Regions from separate parts of the Tepidimonas taiwanensis genome, predicted to be linked through region 3. Evidence: predicted binding sites of a transcription regulator. Region 3 holds the regulator's gene; each other region holds the start of a gene.
What was found. The regulator sigma-54, encoded in region 3, starts transcription at its own class of promoters, with help from an activator protein. The targets are predictions, from matches to a motif close to TGGCANGNAANCTGCTTT.
Positions count from the first base shown of each region.

Region 1: amt (ammonium transporter) is a predicted target of sigma-54. The motif match lies at 1,702-1,719, and genes of this name have one in related genera.
Region 2: glnK (P-II family nitrogen regulator) is a predicted target of sigma-54. The motif match lies at 1,799-1,816, and genes of this name have one in related genera.

Region 1 is NZ_CP083911.1:418,657-421,929, reverse strand. Features, by position in the region: gene LCC91_RS01970 (O-acetylhomoserine aminocarboxypropyltransferase) at 1-755, shown strand, start outside; gene LCC91_RS01965 (alpha/beta fold hydrolase) at 774-1,613, shown strand; gene amt (ammonium transporter) at 1,766-3,273, shown strand, end outside.
Region 2 is NZ_CP083911.1:297,411-300,683, forward strand. Features, by position in the region: gene LCC91_RS01355 (GspE/PulE family protein) at 1-26, opposite strand, end outside; gene LCC91_RS01360 (YifB family Mg chelatase-like AAA ATPase) at 68-1,636, opposite strand; gene glnK (P-II family nitrogen regulator) at 1,868-2,206, shown strand; gene LCC91_RS01370 (ammonium transporter) at 2,248-3,273, shown strand, end outside.
Region 3 is NZ_CP083911.1:2,631,882-2,635,154, reverse strand. Features, by position in the region: gene lptA (lipopolysaccharide transport periplasmic protein LptA) at 1-402, shown strand, start outside; gene lptB (LPS export ABC transporter ATP-binding protein) at 399-1,157, shown strand; gene rpoN (RNA polymerase factor sigma-54) at 1,163-2,722, shown strand; gene LCC91_RS12415 (THUMP domain-containing class I SAM-dependent RNA methyltransferase) at 2,739-3,273, shown strand, end outside.

The DNA.
Region 1 (3,273 bases), 700 kb from region 3:
CGACGCTGACCACGCCGTGGCTGATCCAGCCCCTCTCGCTCGGGGCGGACCTGGTCTATCACTCCGCCACCAAGTTCCTGAGCGGCCACGGCACCGTCATCGGCGGCGTGCTGGTCGACGGGGGCAGTTTCGACTGGGAAGCGGCGCATGCGCGCGACGGGCGCTTTGCCGAGCTGACCAAGCCGTACGAGGGCTTTCACGGCATGGTGTTCAGCGAGGAGTCCACGGTCGGGGCCTTCACGCTGCGCGCGCGGCGCGAGGGGCTGCGCGACTTCGGCGCGTGCATGAGCCCGCACACCGCGTGGCTGATCCTGCAGGGCATCGAGACGCTGCCGCTGCGCATGGCGCGCCACGTGAGCAACACGGCCCGCGTGGTCGAGTTCCTGGCCGCGCACCCGATGGTGGCGCGCGTGGGCCACCCGCTGCTGCCGGACCACCCCAGCCACGCGCTGGCCCAGCGCCTGCTGCCGCGCGGGGCGGGCAGCGTGTTCAGTTTCGACCTGAAGGGCGGGCGGGCGCAGGGCCGCGCCTTCATCGAGGCGCTCAAGCTCTTCAGCCACCTGGCCAACGTCGGCGACTGCCGCAGCCTCGTCATCCACCCGGCCAGCACGACGCACTTCCGCATGAGCGACGAGGCGCTGGCCGCCGCCGGCATCGGGCCGGGCACGATCCGCCTCTCGATCGGGCTCGAAGACCCGGACGACCTGATCGACGACCTCAAGCGCGCGCTCAAGGCCGCGGAAAAAGCCGCCTGACCCGAGGGAGCCCCGACCATGCTGATCGACGTCCATGGTGCCCCCCTGTACGCCTACACCGGCGGCAAGCCGTTCGACCCCGCCCGCCCGACCGTGGTCTTCATCCACGGCGTGCTCAACGACCACAGCGTCTGGATCCTGCAGAGCCGCTACCTCGCGCACCACGGCCACAACGTGCTCGCCATCGACCTGCCGGGTCACGGGCGCAGCGGGGGCGAGCCCCCGGCAAGCGTCGAGTCGGCCGCGCGCACCGTCATCGGCCTGCTCGACGCGCTGGGCATTGCGCGCGCGGCGCTGGTCGGGCACAGCTTCGGCTCGCTGATCGCGCTGCAGGCCGCGGCCGATGCACCGGCGCGCGTGTCGCACCTGGTGCTGGTCGGCACCGCCTACCCGATGCGCGTGTCGGCCGCGCTGCTGGACGCCTCGCTGCACGCCCCCGACAAGGCCATCGACATGGTCAACGTCTACAGCCACTCGACGCTGGCACCGCCGCCGTCGGCGCTCGGCCCCGGCACGTGGCTCTACGGCGGCTCGCGCGCGCTGATGCGCCGCGTGCTGGCCAGCAACCCGCGCGTCAACATCTTCCACCGCGGCTTCGTCGCGTGTGACAGCTACCAGGGCGGCGAGGCGGCGGCGCGCGCGCTCGCCTGCCCCGTGCAGTTCATCCTCGGCACGCGCGACCAGATGACACCGCCGAAGGCCGCGCAGCCCCTCATCGACGCTGCGCGCGCGGCGGGGGTGCCGGTGGACGTGGTGCGCCTGAACGCGGGCCACGCGCTGATGACCGAGGCGCCGGACGGCGTGCTCGACGCACTGCAACGTTGGCTGCAACCAGCGTTGGATGCGCCTACCGGCTGACTCCCCCCCCAAGGCGCAGCGCGCACGCGTTCCGACAGACCCACCTGGCATGCCACCGGTGGGCAGCCGCAAAGAGGCCTACGGGGCCCGGCACACGACTTGCTTTACCGGCCCCACCCCGGGTGTGTTCCGCGTTCTGGCGGGTTTCGCCGATGTCTGCGTCCATCGATCTGTTGTGGCTGCTGCTGTGCGCAGGGTTGGTCTTCGTCATGCAGGCCGGCTTTCTGTGCCTGGAGTCGGGATTGACGCGCAGCAAAAACTCGATCAACGTCGCCGCCAAGAACCTGTCGGACTTCGCGGTCGCGGGGCTGTTGTTTTGGCTCGTCGGCTTCGGGCTGATGTTCGGGCCCAGCGTCGGCGGCTGGATCGGCAGCGGCCTCTTCGGGCTGCTGGACCAGCTGCCCACCGAACCGCGCCTGCTCGGCTTCGTGCTATTCCAAATCATGTTTTGCGCCACGGCCGCGACCATCGTCTCCGGCGCAGTGGCCGAGCGCATGCGCTTCGGCGCATACCTTGCGTTGTCCGCGTGGATCTCGCTGGTGGTGTACCCGGTGTTCGGCCACTGGGCGTGGGGCGGCGCGTGGGAGCCGGGCGCGCGCGGCTGGCTGGCGGAGCTCGGCTTCGTCGACTTCGCCGGCTCCACCGTCGTGCACAGCGTCGGGGGCTGGGTGGCGCTGGTGGTGGTGTGGCGGCTGGGGGCGCGCACGGGGCGCTTCCCCACCGACGGGCCGCCGCCGGTCATTCCGGCTGGCAATCTGCCGATGGCGATGCTCGGCGCGCTGCTGTTGTTCTTCGGCTGGCTCGGCTTCAACGGCGGCAGCACGCTCGCTTTCGACGGCCGCGTACCGGGCATCCTGCTGCACACGACGCTGGCGGCCTGCGCTGGCGGGCTGGCCGGATTGGCCGCGGGCCGCCTGCTGCACGGCTACTACGAGGTGCTGTACCTGATCAACGGCCTCATCGCCGGGCTGGTCGCGGTGACGGCGGGCGCCCACGCGCTGTCGCCGTTGGGGTCGTTGCTCACGGGCGCGGTCGGCGCGTGGGTGATGGCCTGGGCCAACGAAGGGCTGCTGCGCTGGCGCATCGACGACGCGGTCGGCGCGATCCCCGCCCACCTCGCCGCGGGCGTGTGGGGCACGCTCGCCGTGGGCTTGTTCGGCGATCCGGTGCTGCTCGGCACGGGCCTGCCGCGGTGGGAACAGGTCGCGGTCCAGGCGCTGGGCATCGTCGTCTGCGGGGTGTGGTGCGTGCTCGCGACGCTGGCCTTCCTGTGGCTGGTGCGCGACCGGGATCTGCGCGTCACGCCAGACGAGGAGCGCGGCGGCCTCAACGTCGCCGAGCACGGCGCGCGCACCGAGCTGATCGACCTGCTCGACGCGATGGAAGCGCAGCGCCGCTCGGGCGACCTGACCCGGCGCGTGCCGGAGGAGGAGTTCACCGAAGTGGGGCAGATCGCCAAGGCGTACAACCGCGTCATCGAAGCGCTGCGCACCGCCACCGACCGCAGCCTCGCGCTGGTGCGGGAGATGCGCGACGGGCTGATCACCTTCCAGCCCGACGGCACGGTGGTCAGCCTCAACCCGGGCGCGGAAAAGCTGCTCGGCGTGGCGGCCGACGCTGCCGTCGGTCAGCCGCTGCCGCAGGTGTTGCGGACGGCGGG
Region 2 (3,273 bases), 580 kb from region 3:
AGGGGATCGGCTGCGTCGTCAGGCATGGCAGTGCGTCATGGAACTTGGCCTCCCTGGTTGCAGCCGATTATGACGGCATCGGCGGGGGCGCGGGGCGATACTGCAGCGCTTCCGCCACATGCGCGGCCTGCACGCGCTCGCTGCCGGCGAGGTCGGCGATCGTGCGCGCCACGCGCAGCGCCCGGTGTGTGGCGCGACCGGACCAGCCCAGGCGGGTGGCCGCCTGCTGCAGCAGTTGCCGCGCGGCCGTGTCCAGCGCCGCGTGCGCCAGCAGCGCGTCACCCTGCAGCGCGTGGTTCGGGTGCCCCTGCCGCGCCTGCGCCCGCTCGCGCGCTGCGCGCACACGCTCGCGCACCACGGCGGTGGATTCCGCGGGCGCCGCCTCCAACAGGGCTTGGGGTGGCAGTGCCGGCACGTCCACCTGCAGGTCGATGCGGTCGAGCAGGGGGCCGCTGAGCCGGTGGCGATAGCGCTGCACCTGGTCCGGCGTGCAGCGGCAGGCGCGTATCGTCGATCCCAGATAGCCGCAGGGGCAGGGGTTCATGGCCGCGACGAGCTGAAAGCGCGCCGGGTACTCGACTTGGCGCGCCGCGCGCGACAGGCGCACCCGGCCGGTCTCCAGCGGTTCGCGCAGCGCCTCCAACGCAGGGCGGGGGAATTCCGGCAACTCATCCAGAAACAGCACGCCGTGGTGGGCGAGTGAAATCTCCCCCGGCCGCGGGGGCACGCCGCCGCCCACCAGCGCCGCCGCGCTGGCGGTGTGGTGCGGCGCAGCGGTGGGGCGCTGGCGCCAGCGCGCCGGGTCGAAGCGGCCCACCAGCGAGGCGATCGCGGCGCTCTCCAGCGCCTCCTCTTCCGTCATCGGCGGCAGCAGCCCGGCCAGCCGCTGCGCCAGCATCGACTTGCCGGCACCGGGCGGTCCGCACAACAGCAGGCTGTGGCCGCCCGCGGCGGCGATTTCGAGCGCCCGCCGCGCCGCCGCCTGCCCGCGCACGTCGGCCAGGTCAAGGGCGGGGCTGTCATCCGGTAACGGCCGGGGACCGGGGACGACGATCTCCCACACGGGGGCTGGGGCGTCCGCGGGCGGTGCGCCGGGCGTGCCCGTCGCGCCCGGAAAGCGCCGCACCACGTCGAGCAGGTGCGCGATGCGCACGACCCGCACCCCGGGCACGAGGGCGGCTTCGGCCGCGCTGTCACCCGGCAGCACCAAGGTCGATGGCGGTGCGCCATGCCCCATTTCGGTGCGCAGGCCCAGCGCCATCGGCAACGCGCCGCGCACGGGGCGCAGCGCGCCACTGAGCGACAGCTCCCCGGCGTATTCGTGGCCGTCGAGCGCCGCTGTGTCGAGCTGGCCGCTGGCGGCGAGGATGCCGAGCGCGATCGGCAGGTCGAAGCGCCCCGATTCCTTGGGCAGGTCCGCCGGCGCCAGGTTGACGGTGATGCGCTTGGACGAGGGCCATTCCAGCCCGCTGTTGAGGATGGCCGAGCGCACGCGCTCGCGCGCCTCCTTCACCTCGGTTTCCGCGAGCCCCACCAGCGTGAGGCTGGGCAGCCCGTTGGCCAGGTGCACCTCCACGTGCACCGGCAGCGCCGCCAGCCCCACGAGCGTGCGGCTGCGCACCACGCACAGACCCATGGCGATCAACCCTCCCGTCAGATCGGTCAGCTCGCGATCATGCCACGCGCAACGCGGTGGCTTGGACGTGCCGGGGCACGGAAACGACGGCGCGGCGGGTTCGGGGTTCGGGGTTCGGGGCGAGGGGCGAGGGGCGAGGGGCGAGGGGCGAGGGGCGAGGGCTGGCACGCGTTGTGCTTCATCGGGAGCGGAGTTTCGCCATCCCGATGCGCTCCCAAGGAAAGGATAGCCATGAAACTGGTCACCGCAATCATCAAACCGTTCAAGCTCGACGAGGTGCGCGAGGCCCTGTCGGCCATCGGCGTGCAGGGCATCACCGTTACCGAGGTCAAGGGCTTCGGCCGACAAAAAGGTCACACCGAGCTGTACCGCGGCGCCGAGTACGTCGTCGACTTCCTGCCCAAGGTCAAGGTCGAGGCCGCCGTCAGCGATGAGCTGGTCGAGCGCGTCGTCGAGGCGATCGAAGGCGCCGCCCGTACCGGCAAGATCGGCGACGGGAAGATCTTCGTCTTCCCGCTCGAGCAGGTCATCCGCATCCGCACCGGCGAGACCGGTGCCGATGCGCTCTGACACCCGCACCCACCCGTTCCCAACGTTGCAAGGGGATTCCCATGAAAAAACTGTTGATGAGTCTGTGTCTGGGCATCGGACTGGTCTGGGGGGGCGCGGCGCTGGCCCAGAGCGCCGAGCCGCCCAAGGATGCGCCCGTGGCGGTGCAGGCGGCGCCGGCGGATACGGCCGCACCCGCGGCCGACGCCGCGGCGGCGCCCGCACCGGCCGAATCCGCCCCCGCCGAGGCGCCTGCGGTCACCGTCGACAAGGGTGACGTCGCGTGGATGATGACCTCGACCCTGCTGGTCATCCTGATGGTGCTGCCGGGGCTGGCGCTCTTTTACGGCGGCTTGGTGCGCAGCAAGAACATGCTGTCGGTGCTGATGCAGGTGATGATGGTGTTTTCGCTGATCGCGGTGCTGTGGGTGCTGTACGGCTACAGCCTGGCGTTCGGCGGCGAGGGGCTGATCATCGCTGGGCTCGACAAGGCGTTCCTGATGGGGGTGACGACGGCGTCGCTGGCGGACACCTTCACCGAGAACGTCAAGATCCCGGAGCTGATCTTCGTCGCGTTCCAGGCCACGTTTGCCGGCATCACCTGCGCGCTGATCGTCGGTTCGTTCGCCGAGCGCATCAAGTTCAGCGCGGTGCTGCTGTTCTCGGCGCTGTGGTTCACGTTCAGCTACCTGCCGATCGCGCACATGGTCTGGGGGCCGGGCGGCTACCTGCTGGGCAAGGGTGCGCTGGACTTCGCCGGTGGCACGGTGGTGCACATCAACGCCGCGATGGCGGGTCTGGTGGGTGCTTACCTGCTCGGCAAGCGCATCGGTTACGGCCGCGAGGCGATGCCGCCGCACAGCCTGACGCTGACGATGGTCGGGGCCTCGCTGCTGTGGGTGGGCTGGTTCGGCTTCAACGCCGGCTCCAACCTGGAGTCCACCGCCGGTGCGACGCTGGCCTTCCTCAACACGCTGGTGGCCACGGCGGCGGCGGTGCTGGCCTGGTCGCTGGGTGAAGCGATGCACAAGGGCAAGGCGTCGATGCTGGGCGCGGCCTCGGGCGCCGTGGCGGGCCTGGTGGCGATC
Region 3 (3,273 bases):
GAGGGCTACCAGTTCGGCGTGGCCACCGGCAGCGCCACCGAGCGCGCGTTCTACCGGCAAAAGCGCGAGGGACTGGACGAATATATCGAGGGCGAGGCCGAGCGCATCGAATACGACGGGCGCGCCGATCGCGTCACGCTGCGCGGCCAGGCCGAGCTGCGCCGCTACCGCGGCACGGCGCTCGCCGATCGCACGGTCGGCGCCGTCATCGTGTACGACAACCGGGACGACACCTTCAGCGTCGACGGCGCGCGCGGGCAGCCCGGTGCCGAGGGGGGCACAGGGCGCGTGCGCGCGACGCTGACGCCGCGCGGCGCCGACCCTGCGGCCACCCAGCCATCCCCCGCCAATGTCCCGCCGCCGGCGCTCGCCCCGAGCGAGCGGCTGGAGCGGCGGCCATGACGGCCGCCGCCGCGGCCGCCTGCTTGCGCGCCGAGGGGCTGCACAAGCGCTACGGCCGACGCACTGTCGTGCACGACGTCTCGCTGCAGGTCCGCGGCGGCGAGGTGGTCGGGCTGCTCGGCCCCAACGGCGCGGGCAAGACGACCTCCTTCTACATGATCGTCGGTCTGGTGCGCGCCGACGCGGGCCGGCTGTGGATCGACGGACAGCGCGCCGAGCACCTGCCGATCCACCGCCGCGCGCGGCTGGGGCTGGGGTATCTGCCGCAGGAGGCGTCGATTTTTCGCAAGCTGACGGTGGCGCAGAACGTGCGCGCCGTGCTGGAGCTGCAGCGCGACGCCGCCGGCCGCCCGCTGCCCGAAGCGGTGCTGCGCGAACGGCTCGATGCGCTGCTGGCCGAGCTGCACGTGGACCACCTGCGCGACGCGCCGGCGCCAGCGCTCTCTGGCGGCGAGCGGCGGCGGGTCGAGATCGCGCGCGCGCTCGCCGCGCAGCCGCGCTACATTCTGCTGGACGAGCCGTTCGCGGGCATCGACCCGATCGCGGTCATCGAGATCCAGCGCATCATCGGTTATCTCAAGGGCCGCGGCATCGGCGTGCTCATCACCGATCACAACGTGCGCGAGACGCTGGGCATCTGTGACCAGGCGGTCATCATCAGCGAGGGCCGCGTGCTCGCGCACGGCACCCCCGCCGAGATCGTCGACGACGCTGACGTGCGGCGCGTGTACCTGGGCGAACACTTCCGGCTGTAGCGGCGATGAAGGCGGGACTCGCGCTGCGCGTCACGCAGCATCTCACGTTGACGCCCCAGTTGCAGCAGTCGATCCGGCTGCTGCAGCTGTCCACGCTCGAGGTCACGCAGGAAGTCGAGCAGATGCTCGCCGACAACCCCTTTCTCGAGCGGGCGGAGGACGACGACGCGGAGACACCGCCCGCCGCCCCGGCGGACGAGGAGCGCGACGGCGCGACGGCCCCGGTGGACGACGCCGATCCCCCGGACACTGCGGCGGTGTGGGACGAGGCCGGGCCCCGGTCGGGCGTGGAGGCCGACTGGCCCGCGCGGCTGGACGAGGACGCGGGCGGCTGGAGTGCCGACGAGTCGCCCGGAGCCGACGGTCCGGACTGGTCGTGGGAAGGCCCCGGGCTGGACCGCGACGGCCGCGACCTCGACGACGAGAACCGTCCGGCAGCCAGCGAACTGGCCAGCGCGCACGAGCGGCTGCAGGACCACCTGCACCGGCAGGCGCTGGCGCTGCACCTAAGCGACGAGGAGCGCGCGGCGCTGTACTTCCTGATCGAATCGCTGGACGACGACGGCTACCTGACGGAGCCGCTGGAGGCGTTGAGCGACGCGTTCTGGCGGCAGTGCCACCCCGACGATGCGCCGCCGGACCCCGATGCGCGCGATGAAGTGCTGGCGCTGCTGCGCCGCGCGCTCGGGTGGCTGCAGGCGATGGAGCCCGCGGGCGTCGGGGCGCGCGACCTGGGCGAATGCCTGCGGCTGCAGATCGGCGAGCTGCCCAACACGCCGGCGGCGCGCGCCGCGCTGGCGCTGTGCGCCCAGCCGCTGGAGTGGATCGCGCGGCGCGACACGCGGCGGCTCGCCCAGGCCACCGGCCTGGGCGAAGCCGATGTGCGCGCCGGGCTCGCGGTGCTCACGCGCCTCGAGCCCAAACCCGGGCGGCGGTTTGCCGATGCCGAGCGGCAGATCGTCGTGCCGGACGTGATCGTCACCGTGCGCGCGGGTGTGTGCGACGTGCAGCTCAACCCCGCGGTGCTGCCGCGCCTGCGCGTGACCGACGTGTACGCGCAGGCGCTGCGCGGCCAGCGCCACGGTGACCTGCAGCAGCGGCTGCAGGAGGCGCGCTGGTTCATCAAAAACCTGCAGCAGCGCTTCGACACCATCCTGCGCGTGGCGCAGGCGATCGTCGAGCGCCAGCGCAACTTCTTCCTGCATGGCGCGGTGGGCATGCGCCCGCTGGTGCTGCGCGACATCGCCGAGGCACTGGGGCTGCACGAGTCGACCATCAGCCGCGTCACCACCGCCAAGTACATGGCCACGCCGTTTGGCACGTACGAGTTCAAATATTTTTTCGGCTCGGGGCTGGCCACCGACGCGGGTGGCAACGCCTCCAGCACCGCGGTGCGGGCGCTGATCAAGCAGCTCATCGCCGCCGAGGATCCGCGCCAGCCCCTGAGCGACGGGCGCATCGCCGAGTTGCTCAAGGAGCAGGGCATCGAGTGCGCGCGCCGCACCGTGGCCAAGTACCGCGAGTCGCTGCGCATCCCGACCGCCAGCCTGCGCAAATCCCTCTGACCCCCCACCCCTTCCGATGTCCACGCTCGACCTGTTTCTGCCCTGCGCAGGGGGCTGCGCCCCCTTTCTGGCCGACGAGGTGGCCGCCCTCACCGGCCAGCCGATGGACGCGCTGCGGGTGGGGCGAGCGGGCGTGGCGCTGCGCGGTGACTGGGACACGGTGCTGCGCCTGAACCTGCACAGCCGCATCGCGCAGCGCGTGCTCATCCGGCTGTGGGAAGGCCCCTACCGCCGCGAGGACGACATCTACGCCGCTGCGGCCGCCGTCGCGTGGGAGGATTGGTTCACCCCCCGGCAGACGATCAAGGTCGAGGTCACCGCCCAGCGCAGCCCGCTGCGCAGCCTACACTTCGCGGGCCTGCGCGTGAAGGACGCGGTGTGCGACCGGTTGCGAGAGCGGCGCGGGGCGCGGCCGAGCGTGGACACCGCCCAGCCCGACGTGCGGCTGTACGTGCACCTGACGGCCGAGACGCTGACGCTGGCGCTGGACACCAGTGGCGAGCCGCTGTTCAAGCGCGGCTGGCGCATCGACAAAGGCGACGCGCCGCTGA